Regions from separate parts of the Brevibacillus sp. AG genome, predicted to be linked through region 2. Evidence: predicted binding sites of a transcription regulator. Region 2 holds the regulator's gene; each other region holds the start of a gene.

Region 1 (7,499 bases), on a different contig from region 2:
CGTTGTACGTTGGCGTTGGTGATTCCTGGCGAGGAGCCAATCATTGCCACTGGTGCTTGTGAGGGTGTGATCGCGCGTGAGCCAAAAGGGACAAACGGCTTCGGATACGATCCGGTATTCTACATTCCATCGATGGACAAAATGATGGCTGAACTCATGCCAGAAGAAAAGAACCAGATCAGCCACCGCGCTCGTGCCATGCAGCAACTGCTTGAAAACATCAAGTAGACAAGAGAGAAAACAGGAGAGTGAGGCGTGATGGGAATTCTCATCATGAGCGATAGCCACGGCTTGGTTCAGGAAGTCAGCCAGGTCGTCAACCGACATCATGTCGAAAAAATTTTGCATTGTGGCGATTTTTGTGTCGACCATAAGCGCGAGCCGTTTTCCAACATGACGCTTGTCCGAGGCAATTGCGATTCGACACAAGAGGTGCCGACTGAGCAAGAGACCGAATGGCGCGACCTTCACATCCTGCAAACGCACGGGCATCTTTTCGGAGTGAAAGGCTCTCTTCTGCGCCTTCATTACCGTGCAGAAGAGGTAGGAGCAAATGTAGTTGTATTCGGTCACTCTCATGTACCTGTCTGTGGCGTCGAGAGAGACATCTTGTTTCTGAATCCGGGCAGCTTGCAAATGCCGCGAGGTTTTCACGTACCGACATATGCTCTTTTAGAAGAGACAGGAACGAGTCCGACAGAAGTTTACATATCCGTGGCGTTTTATGATCATTTAGGCAACCCGGTTCCACAATTGGGAGGGAACTATTCTGTTCGTCGACCAACGAGGTCTTCTTGAAAACTAAAAGATTTGTGCTATACTAGAATGGTTATAATGGCTAGAATATTATCATCCGAGCCTGCGAAGATACCATGGCGCGGCTGGCGATGTTCTGTTGATTCGATTTAGGAGGGGAAGTTTACGTGGCAGCAAATTGGGAAAAGGTAGAGAATAACCAGGGAGTCCTGACGATTGAAGTAGATGCTACGCAAGTAGACGCAGCATTGGATCAAGCGTTTAAAAAAGTGGTTCAAAAAGTTCAAGTTCCAGGATTCCGTAAAGGAAAAGTACCACGCAAAATGTTCGAATCCCGTTTTGGTGTAGAATCTCTGTACCAAGACGCTCTTGACATTCTGCTTCCAACTGCATACGGACAAGCTGTTCGTGAAGCTGGTATCGAACCAGTAGATCGTCCAGAAGTAGACGTTACGCAAATGGAACAAGGGAAAAACCTGATCTTCAAAGCGACTGTAACTGTGAAGCCTGAAGTGAAGCTGGGCGACTACAAAGGTCTGTCCATCGAAGATAAAGACTTCTCTGTAACTGAAGAGAGCGTTGACGCTGAACTGAAGCGTATGCAAGAGCGTCATGCTGAACTCGTAGCAGTAGAAGAAGGCGCAGCACAAACAGGCGATATCGCTGTAATCGATTTCGAAGGCTTCCAAGACGGAGTAGCTTTTGAAGGCGGTAAAGCGGAAGATTACTCTCTGGAACTGGGTTCCGGTACTTTCATCGCAGGGTTCGAAGAGCAACTGGCTGGCTTGAACATCGGCGAAGAAAAAGAAATTACCGTAACTTTCCCTGAAGAGTACCACTCTCCTAACCTCGCTGGTAAAGAAGCGGTATTCCAAGTGAAGCTGAACAGCCTGAAGCGCAAAAACCTGCCTGCTTTGGATGATGAGTTTGCCAAAGACGTGAGCGAGTTCGACACGCTGGAAGAGCTGAAAGCAGACACCAAGAAAAAACTCGAAGAAAAAACAGCGCAAGAAAAAGATCAATATGTTCGTGAGCAACTCGTTCTGAAAGCAGCTGAAAACGCTGAGATCGATTTGCCAGCAGTAATGGTTGAGCATGAATTGGATCAAATGGTAAATGAATTTGGTCAACGTCTGCAATACCAAGGCATGACGCTGGAACTGTACTACCAGTTCTCTGGCATGGATGAGAGCCAACTGCGTGATCAATTGCGTGCAGACGCAACATCCCGCGTTCGCACTTCCTTGACTTTGGAAGCAATCGGCAAAGCAGAAAACATCGAAGCAACAGAAGAAGATGTAACTGCAGAACTCGAGAAACTGGCTGGCGTATACGGCCGCCCAGCAGACGAGTTGCGCAAAATCTTCTCCGCACAAGATGGCATGGCTGCTCTGTACCGCGATGTGCAAACTCGCAAAACAGTAGATTTGCTGGTTGCAGAAAGCAAAGTAACAGCATAAGCTTAGAAGAACGCATGATTGGTCAGTGGGCAGGCTAACCCTGAGCGCTGGCTGTCAAGACCACAAGGCACGAGTGTATCGTGCCTTGTTTTTCCACCATTGACTTTTTTCGGCAAAGGAGGAAAATACATAATGTTAATCCCTATGGTCATCGAGCAAACAAGCAGGGGCGAGCGCTCCTATGATATTTACTCGCGCCTCCTGAAAGACCGGATTATTCTCTTGGGCACCGAGATTGATGATGAAATCGCCAATCTTGTTGTTGCTCAGTTGCTTTTCTTGCAGGCAGAAGATCCGGACAAAGACATATCGCTATACATAAACTCTCCAGGTGGTTCTGTTACAGCAGGAATGGCCATCTATGACACCATGCAGTACATCAAACCGGATGTGTCCACGATTTGTGTGGGCATGGCTGCCAGCATGGGTGCTTTCCTGTTGGCTGCTGGTGCAAAAGGCAAGCGCTTCGCTCTGCCAAATGCCGAAGTAATGATTCACCAACCGCTCGGTGGTGTGCGTGGGCAAGCAGAAGACATCCGCATTCATGCGGAATGGATTATGAAAACAAAGCGCCAGCTAAATGAGATTTTGTCTGAGCGGACAGGTCAGCCTTATGAACGCGTAGAGCAAGATACAGATCGCGATAATTTCATGAGCGCAGAAGAAGCAAAGGCCTACGGATTGATTGACTCTATTATCGAACGCAAAAACTGACCCGTTGTGAGGTGAAGCGCATGTTTAAGTTTAACGACGACAAAGGCCAACTGAAGTGTTCCTTCTGCGGCAAGTCCCAGGAACAGGTGCGCAAGCTGGTAGCTGGTCCTGGTGTTTACATTTGTGACGAATGTATCGAACTGTGCAATGAAATTGTACAGGAAGAACTGGGCACTGAAGAAGAAATCGATATGAAAGAAATTCCAAAGCCAGTGGAAATTCGCAAAATCTTGGACGACTATGTCATCGGTCAAGATATGGCGAAAAAGTCCTTGTCTGTAGCGGTGTACAACCACTACAAACGGATTAATTCCGGGGCGAAGATCGAGGATGTGGAGCTGCAAAAATCCAACATCATGCTGATCGGTCCGACTGGTAGCGGAAAAACGTTGCTCGCGCAAACATTGGCGCGCATTCTGAATGTACCTTTCGCGATTGCGGACGCAACTTCTCTGACAGAGGCAGGCTATGTGGGTGAAGATGTTGAAAACATCTTGCTCAAGCTCATCCAGGCTGCTGACTATGATGTTGAGAAGGCTGAAAAAGGAATCATTTACATCGACGAGATTGATAAGGTAGCCCGCAAATCGGAAAACCCATCCATCACGCGTGATGTATCTGGTGAAGGCGTTCAGCAAGCGCTTTTGAAAATTTTGGAGGGGACCGTTGCGAGTGTGCCACCACAAGGCGGACGCAAGCATCCTCACCAAGAGTTCATCCAAATCGACACGTCGAACATTTTGTTCATCTGCGGCGGTGCATTTGATGGCGTCGAGCAGATTATCAAGCGTCGTTTGGGTAAAAAAGTCATCGGTTTCGGTGCAGACTTCGGCGATGGCGTAAAAGGCGATCTGAAAGCCGGAGAATACCTGAAATACATTTTGCCGGAAGACCTGCTGAAATTTGGTCTGATTCCGGAGTTCGTCGGTCGTTTGCCAGTGCTGGCTACCTTGGAGCCGCTGGATGAGGAGACGCTCGTGCGTATCCTGACAGAGCCGAAAAACTCTTTGGTGAAACAGTACCAAAAACTGCTGAGTCTCGACGGTGTTGAGCTGGAGTTCGATAACGGTGCGCTCATGCAAATCGCGAAAGAAGCGATTAAGCGCAACACTGGTGCGCGCGGCCTGCGTGCGATTATCGAACAAATCATGCTCGATATGATGTATGAGCTTCCTTCCAGAGAAGACGTCAACAAGTGCGTGATTACCGAAGAAACGGTACGCGACAAAGTGAAGCCACAGTTGTTGACCAAAGAAGGCCAGGAATTGCACGAAGAAACAGCATAAGTATTGTCTACACAAACCATCTCGTTATAAGCGAGGTGGTTTTTTTGTTGTTGGTTTACGTCTACGCTTGCGGGGCAATACTACTTGATATCGTTCAAGAGAAGCTTTACATATGCACAAAACGGTCAGGAACGTGTCCCCTCTCTTTGGGGGACAAAAGTTGACCGCAAGCGAAGACGCATGGGAGGGACTGCATATGGACTATACGACATTGGTCATTGCTGTCATTGAAGTGGTTGTTGGTATCGTGATCGGCACCTACTTTTGGAACTTGCTGCGAGCGCAGAGAAACACGAAAACCTCAACCGAAAAGGAATCGCGCAAGGATCTTGATTCCATTCGTAAAATGAGAATGGTTGCATTGACTGAGCCTCTGTCAGAGAGAACAAGACCAGCGACTTTGGAAGAAATTGTAGGACAAGAAGATGGGCTTCGTGCGTTGCGTGCTGCTTTGTGTGGTCCCAACCCACAGCATGTCATTATTTATGGACCGCCTGGTGTAGGCAAGACCGCAGCGGCTAGGGTCGTGCTGGAAGAAGCGAAGAAAAATCAGCTATCGCCGTTTTCTTCTGATGCCAAGTTTATTGAAATCGATGCGACGATTGCTCGTTTTGATGAGCGCGGGATTGCTGACCCGTTAATTGGCTCTGTACATGATCCTATTTATCAAGGGGCAGGCTCGCTTGGGCAGGCGGGAATTCCGCAGCCAAAGCCAGGCGCTGTGACGAAAGCGCACGGTGGCATGCTTTTTCTTGATGAAATAGGGGAACTTCATCCTGTGCAGATGAATAAGTTACTAAAGGTTCTTGAAGACCGTAAAGTCATGCTAGAGAGTGCTTACTACAGCGAGGAAAATAACCAAATTCCTTCGCATATTCATGACGTTTTCAAATATGGTTTGCCGGCAGACTTCCGCCTGGTTGGAGCGACGACAAGGCTACCAGAAGAACTGCCTGCTGCGCTTCGTTCCCGTTGCCTGGAAATCTTTTTCCGCCCATTGAAGGCTGGAGAAATTGGGAGTATCGTGCGTACGGCCGTGCCTAAAATGAATATGAATATGGAAGATGGTGCTGTTTCCGTGATCGAGCGCTACGCGACCAATGGACGTGAAGCGATCAATACACTGCAAATCGCTGCGGGAATTGCCTTGACGGAAGACCGCAATGACATCCAGGCTGCCGATGTGGAATGGGTGATGCACAGCAGTCAAAAATCGCCTCGCCCAGAAAAGCAGGTACATGATACACCGCAGGTCGGATTGGTCAACGGTCTTGCTGTGTACGGTCCGAACATGGGCAGTGTGATGGAGCTGGAAGTGACTGCTTCTCCCACCGCTGTTCCTGGTCAAGGTCGAATGGCGATGACAGGAATGGCTGAGGAAGAGGAGATGGGCAGCCGTAGCCGGACGATCCGCCGGAAGTCGATGGCAAAAGGATCGATCGAAAACGTTTTGACTGTCCTGAACAGAATGGGCGTCCGCCCGTATGATTACGATCTGCATATCAATTTTCCGGGAGGCATCCCTGTTGATGGGCCTTCTGCGGGCATTACCATTGCTACTGCGATCTACTCGGCGATTTTTAATCAGCCTGTCGATAATTTACTGGCCATGACTGGCGAAATCAGTATTCATGGGAAGGTAAAGCCAGTTGGAGGTGTAGTTGCGAAGGTAGAGGCCGCCAAACAAGCGGGAGCGACCAGAGTCCTCATTCCACAGGAAAACTGGCAAAGCATTTTTGCAGACATGAAAGGGATCGAGATCATACCAGTGTCAACTGTCACAGAGGTAATTGAGCTAGCTGTACCGCAAGCTACTATGCAAGAAGAAGAGGCGACGGGATTTACTTTGCAAATTCCGGCAGAGGATCTCGCTTCCTCTCCGCTATCCCTGTAACAGTCGGGTATGCTCGCAGATTAGACATCGGATTGTGTTTGCGCTACAATGGAAAAAAGCTTCTGCTTGCAAAGAGCCTGAGGCCTTGCCCGGCCTGAAACGAGCTCCACAAAAAATGATTGCGAGATCTTTTTTGTCTCGTTTTTTGGGGCCGGGCGGGCGTTTGAAAAACGGCTTTGAGGGCCGTTTTTGTCTGTTATAAGGCTCTTTGTAAGAGGGTAGATCAACAAGGAGAGGTGCATCCGCTTGGGCGAACGTTCCGGTAAACGAGAATTACCGCTTCTCCCGTTGCGAGGATTGCTTGTTTATCCGACAATGGTACTCCATTTGGACGTTGGACGGGAAAAGTCCATCCGCGCATTGGAGCAAGCCATGGTAGACGATAACAAGATTTTGCTTGCGACACAGGAAGAGGTCCATATAGAAGAGCCAGATGCTGAGCAAATTTACAGTATTGGTACCGTTGCGCGTGTGAAACAAATGCTGAAGCTGCCGAATGGGACAATCCGTGTATTGGTAGAAGGCTTGCAACGCGCGAAGATCGAGGAGTATCTTCAACAGGAAGATTATTTCGTCGTGTCGATTACATATTTGCAAGATGAAAAAACAGAGCAAAACGAAGTGGAAGCATTAATGCGTTCCTTGCTGGGCCACTTTGAGCAGTACATCAAGCTGTCCAAAAAGGTTTCTCCAGAGACGCTAACCTCTGTGCAGGACATTGAGGAACCGGGACGTTTGGCAGATGTGATTGCTTCGCATTTGCCACTTAAGATGAAGGACAAACAGGAAATTTTGGAGACGACCAACATCAAGGAACGTCTCGAAATTCTTTTAACCATTTTGAACAACGAGCGCGAAGTACTAGAGCTGGAGCGCAAGATCGGCAACCGCGTGAAGAAACAGATGGAGCGCACGCAAAAGGAATATTACCTGCGTGAGCAAATGAAAGCTATCCAAAAAGAGCTGGGCGACAAGGACGGACGTCAAGGTGAAGTAGATGAGCTGCGTGCTCAGCTCGAAAAATCGGATGCTCCTGAGCGGATCAAAGCGAAGATCGAGAAGGAGCTCGAGCGTCTGGAAAAGATGCCGGCGACTTCTGCGGAAGGCTCAGTCATCCGTACGTATATCGATACATTGTTTGCACTGCCGTGGGCGAAGACGACCGAAGACAATCTGGATATTCATCATGCACAGCAAGTTCTCGATGAAGATCATTACGGCTTGGATAAACCGAAGGAGCGCGTCTTGGAGTATTTGGCAGTACAAAAGCTGGTAAACTCCATGCGTGGACCAATCCTTTGTCTGGTAGGCCCTCCGGGTGTCGGGAAAACATCTCTGGCCCGTTCCGTAGCGCGTGCAATCGGGCGCAATTTCGTTCGCATTTCCTTG
Region 2 (7,499 bases):
GTGGCGCTCCCCTTCAAAATAGAGAACAGCATCTACCATGTGCTCAAGCATACGCGGACCGGCGATGGAGCCTTCCTTGGTAACATGACCGACAATGAAGGTACCAATTCCTTTCCCTTTTGCAATCCGCATCAATTGGGCAGTCGCCTCCCGCACTTGTGCGACACTTCCAGCAGCCGATTGGATCGTCGGGTGAAACACGGTCTGGATCGAGTCAATAATCAGCACATCCGGGTCTACTTGATTAATATGCTGTTCGATCAAATCCAAATCATTTTCTGCCAATACAAACATCGGCGGCGTTTGCAAATGGAGTCGATCCGCGCGAATTTTGATTTGTTTTGCCGACTCCTCTCCAGATACATAGAGAACCTTTGCCCCTTGATGAGCCAAGGCAAAAGATGTCTGTAAAAGCAATGTCGATTTTCCGATTCCGGGGTCTCCTCCAACCAAAATGAGTGAACCCGGAACAAGTCCTCCACCAAGAACACGATTCAATTCTCCGATCGTGGTATCCATGCGTGGCTCTTCTTCACTGGCTACCTGAGTCAATGGAATCGCAGATTGGCGCTGGCCGCCGCTCATCCCTTCGTGACGATGTGGATTTTTTACGGTCACTTCCTCCACCAAGGTGTTCCAACTGCTACACCCCGGGCATTTTCCCATCCATTTTGGCGATTCATAGCCACATTCTTGACACGCGTATTTCGTTTTATACTTTGACATAGTCGCACCCTCACTTGGATTTCTTTCTCTACTTTTATCATAATTACGCACCCAAAAAAAGAATACCTCCCGAATCAGGAGGCATTCTATTACGTTTCAATCCAGCTTATGATTTCGTTTTTTCGAGGCGCTTAACAACCAGCTTGCCTTCTTCGGCTTCGATATTGACGGTATCGCCTTTACTGATCGTGCCCTTGAGCAATTCCTCGGACAAATTATCCTCGATGTGGCGCTGGATAGCACGACGCAGAGGACGCGCACCATAGGCCGGATCAAAGCCTTCTTTTGCCAATACTTTCTTGGCCTCTTCACTCAATTGGAAATCAATGTCTTGCTCTTTCAAACGTTTACGCAGATCTTCTGTCATGAGAGATACGATTTGCTCGATGTGCTCTTGCTCCAAAGAGTGGAACACGATGACTTCGTCGATACGGTTCAAGAACTCAGGACGGAAGCTCTTTTTCAGCTCATCCATGACTTTGTCCTTCATATCCTGGTACTTTCTTTCCGAATCGTTGGTCGTGAAGCCGAGCGTCGTATTTTTCTTGATCATGCTGGCTCCGACGTTGGAAGTCATAATGACAACCGTGTTGCGGAAATCAACGGTACGTCCCTTGGAGTCTGTCAGACGACCATCATCCAATACTTGTAGCAGGATGTTGAATACGTCTGGGTGAGCTTTCTCGATTTCGTCCAGCAAAATGACGGAGTAAGGCTTGCGACGCACTTTTTCGGTCAGCTGACCGCCTTCATCAAAGCCTACATAGCCAGGAGGGGCACCAACCAGACGAGCGGTGGAATGCTTCTCCATGTACTCGGACATATCTACACGAATCATGGCATCCTCGTCACCGAAAAGCGTCTCTGCTACGGCACGAGCCAATTCAGTTTTACCCACACCAGTAGGTCCTAGGAAGATAAACGAGCCGATCGGGCGTTTTGGATCTTTCAAACCAGCACGGGCACGGCGGATTGCACGCGAGATGGATTTGACTGCTTCATCTTGACCAATGACGCGATCGTGCAAAATCTCTTCCATCTTCAGCAAGCGCTCTGTTTCTTCTTCCTTCAGCTTCAATACAGGAATACCCGTCCAGCTCGCCACTACTTGCGCGATGTCTTCTGGTGTAACCTCCATGTTCAGCTGGCCTTGGCGCTCTTTCCAGTCTTTTTTCGTTTTATCCAGTTCTTCACGCAGTTTTTGCTCCTGATCGCGAAGTGCTGCTGCTTCCTCGAACTCTTGTGATTGTACGGCTGCGTCTTTTTCCTTGCGTACCTCTTCCAGACGTCCCTCCAGCTCTTTGAGGTTTGGTGGAACCGTAAAGGATTGCAAGCGAACTTTGGAGGCCGCCTCGTCGACCAAGTCGATAGCCTTGTCAGGCAGGAAGCGTTCCGTAATATAGCGGTCAGACAGTTTTACTGCCTGCTCGATTGCTTCATCGGTAATTTTGACACGATGGTGGGCTTCGTAACGATCACGAAGGCCATGCAGGATACGAATCGCATCCTCCGGTGTCGGTTCATCAACCTGAATCGGTTGGAAACGACGCTCCAGTGCCGCGTCTTTTTCGATGTACTTGCGATATTCATCCAGCGTAGTGGCACCCACGCACTGTAGCTCGCCACGTGCCAGAGCAGGCTTCAAAATGTTGGAGGCATCAATTGCGCCTTCTGCTCCACCAGCACCAATCAAGGTGTGCAGCTCATCAATAAACAGGATGATGTTTCCTGCTTGGCGAATTTCGTCCATGATTTTTTTCAGACGATCTTCGAACTCACCACGATATTTGGTTCCCGCAACAACGGTTCCCATATCGAGTGTCATGACGCGCTTATCACGAAGGGTCTCTGGAATTTCGTTGTTCACGATTTTTTGGGCAAGACCTTCTGCGATAGCTGTTTTCCCGACGCCAGGCTCCCCAATCAAAACAGGGTTGTTCTTAGTACGTCTACTAAGTACTTGGATCACACGCTCGATTTCTTTTTGGCGACCAATGACAGGGTCCAGCCCGCCATCACGAGCGATTGCAGTCAGATCCCTTGCCAAGCCGTCCAATGTCGGCGTATTCGCCGCTGGGTTCCCTCCAGACGGTTGATGAGATGCCATCATTTCCGAGCTGCCAAGGAGCTGGAGCACCTGTTGACGTGCCTTGTTCAGGCTAACGCCCAAATTGTTCATGATTCTTGCAGCAATGCCCTCTCCTTCACGGATCAAGCCAAGCAGAATATGTTCAGTCCCCACATAGGTATGACCTAGTTTGCGGGCTTCGTCCATTGACAGTTCAATAACCTTTTTGGCGCGAGGTGTATAGTTTGGTGTGTAATTACTACCGGACTGCTCTGTTCCTCGCCCGATTAACGACTCCACTTCACTCTGGATTTTATCGAGACCAAGCCCAAGTGATTGCAGTGCCTTCGCCGCAATTCCTTCGCCTTCTCGAATGAGTCCCAGCAGCACATGCTCTGTCCCAATATCTTTGTGTCCGAGACGAACCGCCTCTTCCAGGGCAAGCGCCAGTACTTTTTGTGCTCGTTCTGTAAAACGTCCAAACATCATATCGTACACCTCCGTATAACCGTGTTTTTTCTCTATATGGTTAACAATTGCGTGATACCATTACGATTACTCTTGTGATTCTACTACGCGCAGACGTTCGCGAATCAGCCTTGCCCTTCTTTCGTCACGTTGGTCCGGAGTGAGCTTTTGTCCAGCGTGGTGCTGTAAAAACCCCGGCTGTGTCGTGACCAACAGTTCGTTTAGGACGAGCGGAGATACATTTGGAATAATACCTAGATCAATCCCCAAACGTACATCGGACAGGCGCTGAGCCGCCTCCTTTGACTCTACTGTGCGAGCGTACATCAGGATGCCATACGACCGAAAAATCCGATCCTCTAAAGAAACCCGGGTATGCTCCAGCAAATAAGCACGTGCCACACGCTCTTGCTCAATAATCTGTCTGGCTACACCGTAGAGATTGGAAAGGATATCTGACTCAGACATCCCCAGTGTGACCTGATTGGATAACTGAAAAAGATTCCCTAGAGCTTCGCTGCCCTCTCCGTAAATTCCTCTAACAACTAGACCAACTTGATTAATTGCCTGTAAAATTCTGCTGATCTGCTGCGTCATCACCAGAGCCGGCAAGTGCAGCATCACAGATGCACGAATACCCGTACCCACATTGGTTGGGCAGCTTGTCAGATATCCTCGTGTTTCGTCGAAAGCGTAGTTCAAGTTTTTCTCAAAAATGTCGTCTATCTTCGTACCTAATTCCCATGCCTCGTTCAAACGAAACCCGGGTAATAGTACCTGTATTCGAATGTGGTCTTCTTCATTAACCATAATGCTGACAGACTCATCTTCACGAAGTAATACGGCACCTTTGCGAGATTCCTCTGCCAGATGAGGGCTAATCAGATGCTTTTCTACGAGCACCTTTTTTTCTAACGGGTTAATTTGGTCCATATGGATGATCTGAAGCTGGTGCCTTTTGCGCATTGCCTCCGAATCGCTTACTTCCGTTACCTTTCTGACGACTTCCTCGCCCTGCGAGTCCGTTGCCAATAACGGAAAGGGGTGCTGGCGCAGGTTACGGGCGATACGCAGCCGTGTACTAATGACAATGTCGGAATCAGGACCTTCTCCTTTCATCCAATTGCTCCACGGGTTTTGCATAAACTGCTTTTGGGACATAACCAGCTAACCTCCCTTGCTACGATTGGGCCATTTTTTGTTCCAATGCTCGAATTCGATCACGCATTTCTGCTGCCTTCTCGAACTCTTCACTGGCGACATGACTTTGCAGCGCTTGCTTTAGTTGTTCCAGCTCTTTACGGATCTTCAATTTGCCACCGGTACGCTCTGGTACTTTTCCACTATGCTGTGTGTTTCCGTGAATCCGGCGGAAAAGGGGGTCCAGTCGGTCACCCAAAAAGGTGTAGCAATCACTACAGCCAAATCGTCCACTTTTACTAAATTGAGAATATGTGAGTCCACATGTTTCGCATTGAAGCGGCTTATTCGTTGCCGTTTCGCGTCCATTCTTTTGCATGGGATCAAATTTTAAAAGTCCTGACAGGAGATTGTTGATGCTGAAGTTGTGAAAGCCGGTAAAGACGTCCCCTTTTTCATGAGCACACTGCTCGCAAATATGGTATTCGGTTTTTTCGCCATTGACGATTTTCGTCAAATGAAGTGTCGCCGGTCGTTTTCCGCATTCCTCACAGTTCATAACATCATACCTCCTTTTACTTCAACAAGATTGCTGCGATCATCTGCTTTAAAATATTTGCCCGCAAACGATCCCGCAATTCAGCTTCTAGCGTCAATACATTTCGCGAGGTAGCGATTTTCATCAAGGTGGCTTCTCTGATGTTGACTAATCCTTCTTCCATTAGTCTTTCTACGATCGCATTTCCCACGCTCTGACTGATGCTCTCACCAATCAGTTCTTCTGTTAGCAATTCCTGCAAACGTGCTTTGCTGACAATCTGCACCTTGCGTATGCGAATATACCCGCCGCCCCCGCGCTTACTCTCTACAATGTATCCTTTTTGAACGGTAAAACGCGTATTGATGACGTAATTGATCTGAGACGGCACACATTGAAAATGGTCGGCAAGCTCACTACGCTGAATCTCGATCGATCCATTGGGACTGTTTGTAATGATGCTTTTCAAGTGATGTTCAATGATGTCCGAGATGTTACGCAAGTCATCGCCTCCTATTCCTCTGTGTATGTTCTTATGAGGTTACCTATTGACTTTGACTATCTTTGACGTTAATTATAATGGGTTTACTGCGTGCCCGCAAGTGTCCCTTACACATTCTAGTTTGGGCAAAAGAAGGTCGCTTGAAACTTGGACATGATCAACAAAAAAACCACTCCCTGAGGAATGGTTTATGTTTGTTCTTGTGTGTTGGTGTCGATTGCTGGCAAATGATTCAGTAGCTGAGTGAAGCTGGTGATGATGACATCTGCCCCATCAAGCTCGCCTGGTTTGGCAAAACCGAAGTCGCATCCAATGGTAAATAAACCGTTTGTTTTGCCTGCTTCCATGTCGGAGTGACGATCTCCTACCATGATGGCCTGCCCGATTTTGTAATCAGACAACAATTTTGCAACCAGGTCATTTTTGGAATGCGTACGGAAACGACCGGCTGAGTACAGATCGGTCATCAGCGGCTTTAACTCGTATTCCTGACAAATGGCATCGATGTACTCTTCCTGCCCATTGCTTGCTACAAACAAAGCAAATCCTTTCTCACGAAGCGTTTCCAAGGTTGATTTTACATCCGGATATAGCTCGGTCACTCTTTCTTGGAGTAACTGGATTTCATTATCTAGCAAGAAGGCGTCTGCTGAGCGAATGGCTTCCTCACTCGCGCCCGGCAGCAATTTGTCCCAGATCTGCTCGATCGTCATTCCCAGAACATTGATCAGTTCACGCTCGTCAGGAGTTTCCCCTTGCCATAGCCCTTTTTGACGAAGCTGGTCAAACGTTCGAATAAATGCGGGGGTCGATAGCTTTTCTGTTTGCAGTAACGTGCCATCCATATCAAATAATATGGCGAATGGTACAGTCATGGGTTCCTCCATTTTGTCTGGCTAGGCAGCTATTCTACTTCTCTTGACAACATATTCATATCATCCATGATAAACTCAGTAATTCGTTGTGCAGCATCTGGCTTCGAGATTTTCTGTCCCATTCTGCGCATATAGTCCACCTTGGACGGGCTATGCAATAGTTCATCGATAAAGTAAATCAATTGCTCCGACAGATTGGCATGTACCGCACATCCATTATTGAGCAAAAAGTGGCTGTTCCTCTCTTCTTGTCCAGGCAGAGGATTGTAAATAATCATGGGTACCCGTTTACTCATTACTTCAGCTGATGTAAGTCCGCCTGATTTGGTGACGATTAAATCAGCCGTCTCCAAGTATTCGTGGAAGTTATTGATGAATTTTAGTGGAACGACTTCATGGCGATACGTACGATTTATCACTTTATTGTACAGCTTGTCGTTTGTCCCTGTTAACACAAAGGTTTTCAGAGGAATGTTAATCTCTTCTAGCCCATCTAATACCTTTTCCATCGAGCCGAGGCCCAATCCGCCCCCTGAAAGAATAATGCTCTTTTGTCCAGGAGCGAGGCCCAGCTTTTGCCGAATCAAATCAGGGTCCAATGGCAAGCTGAATTTTTTCATAATGGGGATGCCCATCGGAATGAATTTTTGATGGTCCTGTCGATAAACGTCTAACAAGTAATACAGTTGTTCATGGCCGATGAAGTAATAATTGATATGGTGATTAATCCACGAAGGGTGGATGGTATAGTCAGTAATGATCGTATAGATTGGTTCCTTCCAATCATTTCTCCCCTTCAGTACGGAGAGCATACAGCTTGCAAACGGATGCGTAGCAATAAAGGCATCAGGCTGTACACTGTTAATCAGCTTTTTCAGTTTGTTTGCCAATAACTTATTCATCAGCACATTCATATCGAAGAAACGGGTTTTTTCCGTATTATGGTAAATCCTTCCCCACATCTTGGGTGACAGCCTTAACAGATTCATATAGCTTTCCAGCAAAATCTTGTGAAAGGTGGGGCTAATATATTCCAACGTATCGATGATCATTGATGTGCAACCACTCTCGGCCAAGCTTTCCTGCATGGCTCGCGCTGCCTGGTTGTGTCCGTTACCGATGGAAGCGGAAAAGATTAGAATTTTTTTCATGAACGATTCTCCTTCATAACCTCGCCTACTC
Region 3 (7,499 bases), on a different contig from region 2:
TTGAATTGGGTGACGAGAACCAACCGAATGTTGAACTGATCGCCAGCCTGAAGCCAGACCTGATTCTGGGAACAAAAGGACGCCAAGGACAAGAAAAAGTATACGCTCAGCTTTCCGCGATTGCCCCAACCGTCTTCTCCGAGGATCTCGTAGGCAGATGGAAAATCAACTTTGCACTTTACTCCGAAGCGTTGAATAAAAAAGCTGAAGGCGACAAGCTGATGGCTGATTTCGATAAGAAGATTGAAGAGGCAAAAGGAAAACTGGGTGACAAGACGAAGATGAAAGTCTCTGTCGTTCGTTTCGTAGCTGGAAAAACTCGTCTTTACTTGAAAGACACTTTCTCTGGCGTTGTTCTGAGCCAGCTCGGCCTTGCTCGACCAGCCTCCCAAGACATCGATGAGTTCAAAAAAGACATTCCAAAAGAGCTCATGGCTGAAATGGATGGCGATGTCATGTTTTACTGGATCGGTGATTATTCCGGTGATGGATCTGCCAATAAATACACCGAGGAATGGATGAAAGATCCGCTCTATCAAAAACTGAATGTCGCGAAAAACAATAAGGCATTCCAAGTTGACGAAGTGATCTGGAACGTAGGTGGCGGTATCCTTTCTGCTGAACTGCTTGTTGATGACATCGTAGAACGCTTCTCCAAACTGTAGGCTATATACTTTCCGATACCGTCAATAAAGCAGGAGTGGTTGAGATAACCACTCCTTTTCTTTTGCCTACTGGCATTATTGATCGAGTTCCTTATTTCCAGCAGTATCCTTACTGGGCAGAATCGGATCTATTTGTTCAGGTTTACGCGAATAAGCTTTGTTTGTAACCAAAATCGTCGCACCGATGATGACGATAAAAATGAGCACCAACGCAACGATAAAACCAGTTGTCATGCATACACCCCCGACTTTTTTCTAACTCTCATTATAGCTGATTTCCATGCGAGTCAGAACCTTCATGCATAACCAATTCATTATGGAATAACAAACTATTCCAAATTTTGATAGGAAAATGGGTCTTATATCTCGAATAGTTACGACAACGTTATCTCACTCAAATACTTGATAGACTATGCGGGGGAACTCTGATGAACAAGCTTAATACCCCTTTCTTATGGAAAAAGAAACGCTCAAAAAAGGAAATCACGCAAGTGTTATTTCCAGATCAAATATTAAAAGCATTTTTTCACTTTACGACGGATGCCATCTCGATTAGTGATCTCGATAACAATATCGTCTTGGTGAATCATGCTTTTGAGCAATACTACGGTTGGTCCATGGAGGAGATTTACGCTTCACCGCTCTGCTTCATTCCAGACGAGTATAGGAGCGAGACCAAACAGTTATTTGATGCGGTCAGGAGCATGGGTGTCTTACTAACCAATTACGAAACCATCAGGCAGCGAAAAGATGGCACGAAGATGGATGTCATTCTGTCGGCTGCTCCAATCAAAGATGAAACGGGAAAAATTATTGGTGCTTCCTGTATTACCCGTGACATTTCCGACCGCAAAAAAATTGAAGAGGCCTTGCGTCAAACCGAAGCCAAATATCGTCTCCTCATCGATCATACCCAGGATATCGTGACGATTTATGATTTATCCATGCGACGCATCTATGCATCCCCATCAATCGAGCAATTGGGATTTGTTCCAGCCGAGGTTACTTCCCCTAACAATCTGCAACTCACACATCCAGAGGATATCCCTATGTTCAGGGACAAATTTCAAGAGATCATGGCAACGAAACAACCCGTTCATTTCGAGACGCGCTCTATGGATAGGAACGGAAACGAGGTTTCCTTCGAAACACGCGGTATCCCCATTTTAAGCGCGGTAGGAGACGTACAAAACATCATGTTAGTCTCGCGAAATGTCACAGAACGCAAATACTCTGAGGCCGCCTTGTTTAAAAGCGAGAAAACGAACAAAATCATCTCGGAATACACAGATGATCTTATTCTGATTACGGACAAAAACGGGGATATCCTCTATCTCTCCCCTTCTCATTCACGCGTAATCGAAACGAGTGAAAATTGCCGTCAGCTCACCTTTGCTGACATTCATCCAGAAGATCGGCAAACAGTCATTGACCACTTTCATCATTTGCTGGTGACCCAAGAACCAAAGATATGCGAGTTCCGTTTCCAAACGAAAAATAACAAATGGATCGTTCTCGAATCAAAGGGTGCCCCCATCCTGACGAAAACGGGAGATTGTGATGGCTTTATCATCGTATCGCGGGATATTACAGAACGCCGAAATAACGAGGAATTATTACGGAAGGCTGAAAAGCTGTCCGTGATTGGGGAGCTGGCTGCTGGAATCGCCCATGAGATTCGCAATCCCCTAACATCCTTGAAGGGCTTTATCCAATTTCTTTATCCGAGCATGAATGATAACCAGCAGTACGCTGATATCATGCTCTCTGAACTGGACCGGATCAATTTTATTGTGAGTGAATTACTAGTCTTGGCAAAGCCTCATAGCATTCAAATTAAGCCTCTTCCGCTCATCCCTTTGCTGGAAAGCGTCTTGGCACTATTGAGGTCGGAAGCAAACTTGAAAAACATCGATTTCCGTACCGCATTTGCTTACCATCCGATCATTGCGGGAGAAGAAAACCAGCTCAAGCAAGTCTTTATCAATATCATTAAAAATGCCATCGAAGCGATCGACGGACATGGAGAGGTTCATATTGCCACCTCCTTAAAAGACAATCATCAGGTGCTCATTACGCTCACGGATAGTGGCTGTGGAATCTCTGAAGAAATGATTCACAAGCTGGGCGCCCCTTTTTTCACGACAAAAGAAAACGGGACTGGCCTCGGCCTCATGATCAGCAGCAAAATCATGAAAGACCACAACGGTAGCCTGGAAATTAAAAGCAGGGAGCACGAAGGTACAGTGGTAGAGATTACACTGCCGATTGTACAGGACCAAATTGGGTCATCCTAGAAAGGTGTACATCCCATTATCAGCGGAGGTGCCCTATGGATTTCACCAAAATGAGCACAAGTGAGTTTGTGGCCAAAATTCGCGAATCCCAAGCGAAAAACCTGCGTAGCAGACAGCATCAGGGCTATGGTCATCCGGAACAGCGGCTGCCCAGCAAGCAACGAGTATAACAAAACAAAAACCCACCTGCGAGCTCACTGCTGGGCCAGGTGGGTTTTTGTTTGTTATTGTGGATCCTGCTTATTCAGGTTACGATCTCTTTCAGACTTTTGCTTTTGGGTGCCTTGCGTCTTGCTGCTGTGTCCTTGGTTGCCGCCATTCTTCGTATTACGATTGTTTGACATCAGAATCCCTTCCTTTTCATTCTGGTATTCATGCCAAACGTAGTATGTCCCAAACGGCTGATTCATAATGAAGAATTACTTCGCTTCACCCATAAATACTTTCTTTCCATCCTCATACTTGTACACATATACGGAAGCAAAGTCGTTGTCGCCTTTTTCATTGAATGTTACGTTGACGAATTTGCCTTTGTAATCTTTGGTTTTGTGAACAGCTTCCAGCACTTGTTCACGAGTTGGCTTTTTGCCGCCGTTTGCTTTGATCGCTTCTTCCAGACCGTTCAGCATAACCCCCATGGAGTCATAACCAAACGAAGTGAAGATCCCTACTTTGTTGCCAGTCGCGCTCTCGAAATCTGTGATCCATTTCTTGCCGTCTTCGGTAGCACCAATATCACCAACAGTAGAAGTAAAGACTACGTTATTAGCATTTTCCGCACCAGCAATTTTCACCATGTCAGCGGAGTCGTAGCCATCGCCACCCATGAAGACACCCTTGAAGCCTTTTTCACGTGCTTGCTTCACGATGATCCCTGCATCAGAGTAGTATCCACCGAAGTAGATCATCTCTGGATTTTTTGCAAGGATTTGGGTGATGATCGCACTATAATCCTTCTCGCCTGCCGTTACCCCTTCATAGCCGAGAACTTGTACACCGTCTTTTTCAAACTGCTTTTTCACTTCTTCCGCAAGTCCCTGTCCATAAGCAGCCTTGTCATGCATAACGAAAGCCGTTTTTACATTCAATTGATTTTTGGCAAAAATAGCAGCCTTAGAGCCTTGTTGATCATCACGCGCACAAATACGGTGTACGATCTTCTTGCCTTGCTCAGTCAAATCGGATCCCGTTGCGGAAGGAGATACCATTACGAGCTTTTCTTGTTCATATTGCGCTGCTGCTGTAATCGAAGCACCTGTTGTAGCATGGCCAACTACTCCGACTACGTCAGGATTTGAAATCAACATTTGTGCGACTGCTACCCCTTGTTTCGGGTCAGCTTGGTCGTCTTGCGCGGACAATTCAACATCAAAGCCAAGTGCTTTGAATGCCTCCTTTTTTTCTTTCAACGCATATTCAGCACCAGCTTTTGCTGTGCTTCCGTAGTCGGAGTACTGACCAGACATCGGACCAACTACAGCAATCACAAGCTTCTCAGTAGATCCGCTTGCACCGCCTGTGCTTCCTCCGCTATTGTTGCTCGGCTGTGGTGTCGCGCTTTGTCCACCAGTCCCCGTACCTCCACCGCAGCCCGCGAGCAATGTGCTCAGAGCAAATGTTGCAGCCAGTATCGACAAAGATTTCTGTTTTTTCATAGCAAAAACATCCCCCTCTTTATTTATGAGCAAACTATGAATCACAATCTTATTGTAGGATATTTTAGAAAATTTGCAATAGAAATGATTAAAAGAAGAATCAATCAAAAGACCTCTATCGCTGTCTGCTAATAGAGGTGTATGACGTATTGCATCAAGGAAATAGCCACTTCTCCGCATAGAAATGGCTATCTTGATGAAAAGCATCTCATTGATTTCAGCAATAAATTGGAATAATCAGCTTGTAAGTGCGCGTTTTGCATCGTGATCTAGGTCGAGAACTTGTGAATCATACACACCCCTCTACTCTTTCCATATATCTCCTATGCAACTCTCCCAACAAACATGACCAGACTATAAGAAAACCTTTTGCGACGCCTGTTCATGAGCAAACGCGTTTTAGTGGAACGTTTTCATGTGCTCTGGAAAGTACGTTGAAAAAATAAATATCCCACGAACAAATGTTTTTGTGCACAACCTGTGCATAACATTGTGGATAACTTTCGAAAGTGAGGCTTGCCATGGCAGGGGAACGTTTTTTTCTCATTTATCAAGAGGCCAGTGACGAAGAATGCTTATTGACCATTGAACCATACAAAGATCAACAGGAGCTGGCAGAAGCCATCAATCAGCTGCAAGCCAAACAAGTCGATGAGTATACGATCATCAAGGGAAAAAAGATGAAGGCCACGCTGAAACTCGCCGTCGATTTGACCGAGGCCGATGAGAATTCTAAGGAATGAATGTTTTCTTTTTGGAGTAGGTTTAGACAAAGGGAATTTGGCAAACATGGTAGTGAGGGCGCGCACTTATGTGTTTGACCTTCATTGACCTTTTGTGTATGATATTGTTACAAAGAGAGGAGGAAGACTAGATGCATATGAATTTAATTCCAACCGTCATTGAACAGACGAACCGCGGGGAACGTGCTTACGACATTTATTCCCGCCTGCTCAAAGACCGCATCATCTTTCTGGGAACCCCAATCAACGACACCGTAGCCAATATCGTTGTGGCACAGTTGTTGTTCCTTCAGGCGGAAGATCCGGAGAAAGACATTCACTTGTACATAAACAGCCCAGGCGGTTCTATTACTGCTGGTATGGCAATTTACGATACTATGCACTTCATCAAGCCAGATGTATCCACCATTTGTATCGGAATGGCTGCTTCGATGGGAGCATTCCTGCTGGCTGCTGGGGCAAAAGGCAAACGCTTTGCTCTGCCAAACAGTGAAGTCATGATTCACCAACCATTGGGTGGTGCCCAAGGACAAGCGAGCGACATTGAGATCGCCGCAAAACGTATTTTGAAGATGCGTGATCATCTGAACACTATCCTGGCTGAACGCACTGGACAGCCTTTGGAGCGCATCCAAAAGGATACCGATCGTGACAACTTCCTCTCTGCCGCAGAAGCAGTAGAGTACGGATTGATTGACAAAGTAATCACTTCCGAACCGTCTTCCAAAAAATAAGAGATACGTAGTAAAAAAAGCACTCGTGCCTGGACTACTGGCCGAGTGTTTTTTTGTATGCCGAGCAAACCCCAAGAGGCTTCCCTTGATTTGCCCGGCTTTTTCGCTGGATCATTGTGATACTTCCATTAACTGACTGACATACACCGTCCGGCTATGTCCTGGATTTTTTTCCTCATGCACACGTGCTGTTGACGTTTTTTCGTCTACAGCATCGATCCAAACGGCTTGTCCTTCGTACTCTACCTTGATATGGTCGTCGGAGCTCATAATGGCTTGTGCTCTCGTTACATTCATAAGCGGCTCCCTATTGCTCATCTTCAAGGGCTTGCTTGGCTGACGACGCCCCTGTCATTGTGTCAACACTGGTTTCTTCAATCAAGCCGTTCTGATCGGAAACGATCCCTCCCCCTAGTCCTTCGTTAATCATCCGGTCAATGTCCATGTCAAAGCAATCGCGGCCTTCGTGGCACGAATCACGGTTACTCATGTCTGATTCCTCCTTCATGCAATATACATGGTTAGAAATGCCCTGCCCGAAGTGAATTGATACATATTCATCAAGATGACCAACAAAAAAAGACACCTCCCTTAAGGGAAAAGTGTCTCTCGTGACTCTATTCTTCCTTGCTTACCAGATTCGTAAGGCTAGTAACTGCCTGGGAGGCATCCGGCCCTTCTGCCAAAATGGTAATTTCTGTTCCAGAGCTGATTGCGAGGCTCATGATACCCATGATGCTTTTCGCATTAACCTTCTTGTTGCCTTTTTCTACGAATACTTCCGATGCAAAACGGTTAGCCTCCTGTACGAAAAAGGCTGCTGGACGAGCTTGCAAACCGGTCTTTAACTGAACCACGACCTGCTGTTGAACCATGAACGGACCTCCTTACTTGTAGACTATTATCCTTTAGTATAACATGCATCTACATCGAAATATTTTGTTTTTCTCGTATTTTGTCAGCGATTTCGTTAATTTTTCGCAAGCGGTGGTTAATGCCCGATTTGCTCACTACTCCGCTTGGCACCATCTCGCCCAATTCTTTCAAATTGATATCAGGATGAGCCAATCGTAGCTCCGCGACCTCGCGCAGACGTTTTGGCAAATTCTCCAACCCCATCTCTTGATCGATGAGCTGAATACTTTCCATTTGTCTGGTGGCTGCATTCACCGTTTTGTTTATGTTGGCGATCTCACAATTGTGTAATCGGTTTACTGAGTTCCGCATGTCCTTTACGATTCGGACGTCCTCGAAATACAGAAGCGCCTGATGAGCCCCAATCAAGCTCAAAAACTCTGTAATCTTTTCGCCTTCTTTAATATAGAGAACATACCCTTTTTTCCGCTCGATGCACTTGGCATTTAGTTTATACCGATTGGCGATCTTGGTCAATGCTTCGCAAAAA

The links. The regulator CtsR, encoded in region 2, represses protease genes until heat stress. The targets are predictions, from matches to a motif close to ATGGTCAATAAAGGTCAAACA.
Region 1: the regulator CtsR is predicted to act here: its motif matches at 2,303-2,323, upstream of clpP (ATP-dependent Clp endopeptidase proteolytic subunit ClpP).
Region 3: the regulator CtsR is predicted to act here: its motif matches at 5,432-5,452, upstream of clpP (ATP-dependent Clp endopeptidase proteolytic subunit ClpP).

The regions. Positions count from the first base shown of each region.
Region 1 covers NZ_JAQMYO010000008.1:128,800-136,298, reverse strand. Annotated here, with positions in the region: gene POF51_RS21720 (XTP/dITP diphosphatase) at 1-228, shown strand, start outside; gene POF51_RS21715 (metallophosphoesterase family protein) at 259-798, shown strand; gene tig (trigger factor) at 924-2,216, shown strand; gene clpP (ATP-dependent Clp endopeptidase proteolytic subunit ClpP) at 2,349-2,930, shown strand; gene clpX (ATP-dependent protease ATP-binding subunit ClpX) at 2,951-4,216, shown strand; gene lonB (ATP-dependent protease LonB) at 4,413-6,110, shown strand; gene lon (endopeptidase La) at 6,357-7,499, shown strand, end outside.
Region 2 covers NZ_JAQMYO010000020.1:209-7,707, reverse strand. Annotated here, with positions in the region: gene radA (DNA repair protein RadA) at 1-726, opposite strand, end outside; gene POF51_RS30110 (ATP-dependent Clp protease ATP-binding subunit) at 833-3,283, opposite strand; gene POF51_RS30105 (protein arginine kinase) at 3,350-4,423, opposite strand; gene POF51_RS30100 (UvrB/UvrC motif-containing protein) at 4,443-4,961, opposite strand; gene POF51_RS30095 (CtsR family transcriptional regulator) at 4,978-5,442, opposite strand; gene POF51_RS30090 (HAD hydrolase-like protein) at 5,631-6,317, opposite strand; gene POF51_RS30085 (UDP-N-acetylglucosamine--LPS N-acetylglucosamine transferase) at 6,347-7,468, opposite strand.
Region 3 covers NZ_JAQMYO010000027.1:2,730-10,228, forward strand. Annotated here, with positions in the region: gene POF51_RS31710 (ABC transporter substrate-binding protein) at 1-665, shown strand, start outside; gene POF51_RS31715 (hypothetical protein) at 741-899, opposite strand; gene POF51_RS31720 (PAS domain-containing sensor histidine kinase) at 1,094-2,962, shown strand; gene POF51_RS31725 (DUF4023 domain-containing protein) at 2,998-3,132, shown strand; gene POF51_RS31730 (branched-chain amino acid ABC transporter substrate-binding protein) at 3,382-4,617, opposite strand; gene POF51_RS31735 (hypothetical protein) at 5,139-5,360, shown strand; gene clpP (ATP-dependent Clp endopeptidase proteolytic subunit ClpP) at 5,492-6,094, shown strand; gene POF51_RS31745 (H-type small acid-soluble spore protein) at 6,206-6,391, opposite strand; gene POF51_RS31750 (hypothetical protein) at 6,402-6,584, opposite strand; gene POF51_RS31755 (HPr family phosphocarrier protein) at 6,712-6,969, opposite strand; gene whiA (DNA-binding protein WhiA) at 7,019-7,499, opposite strand, start outside.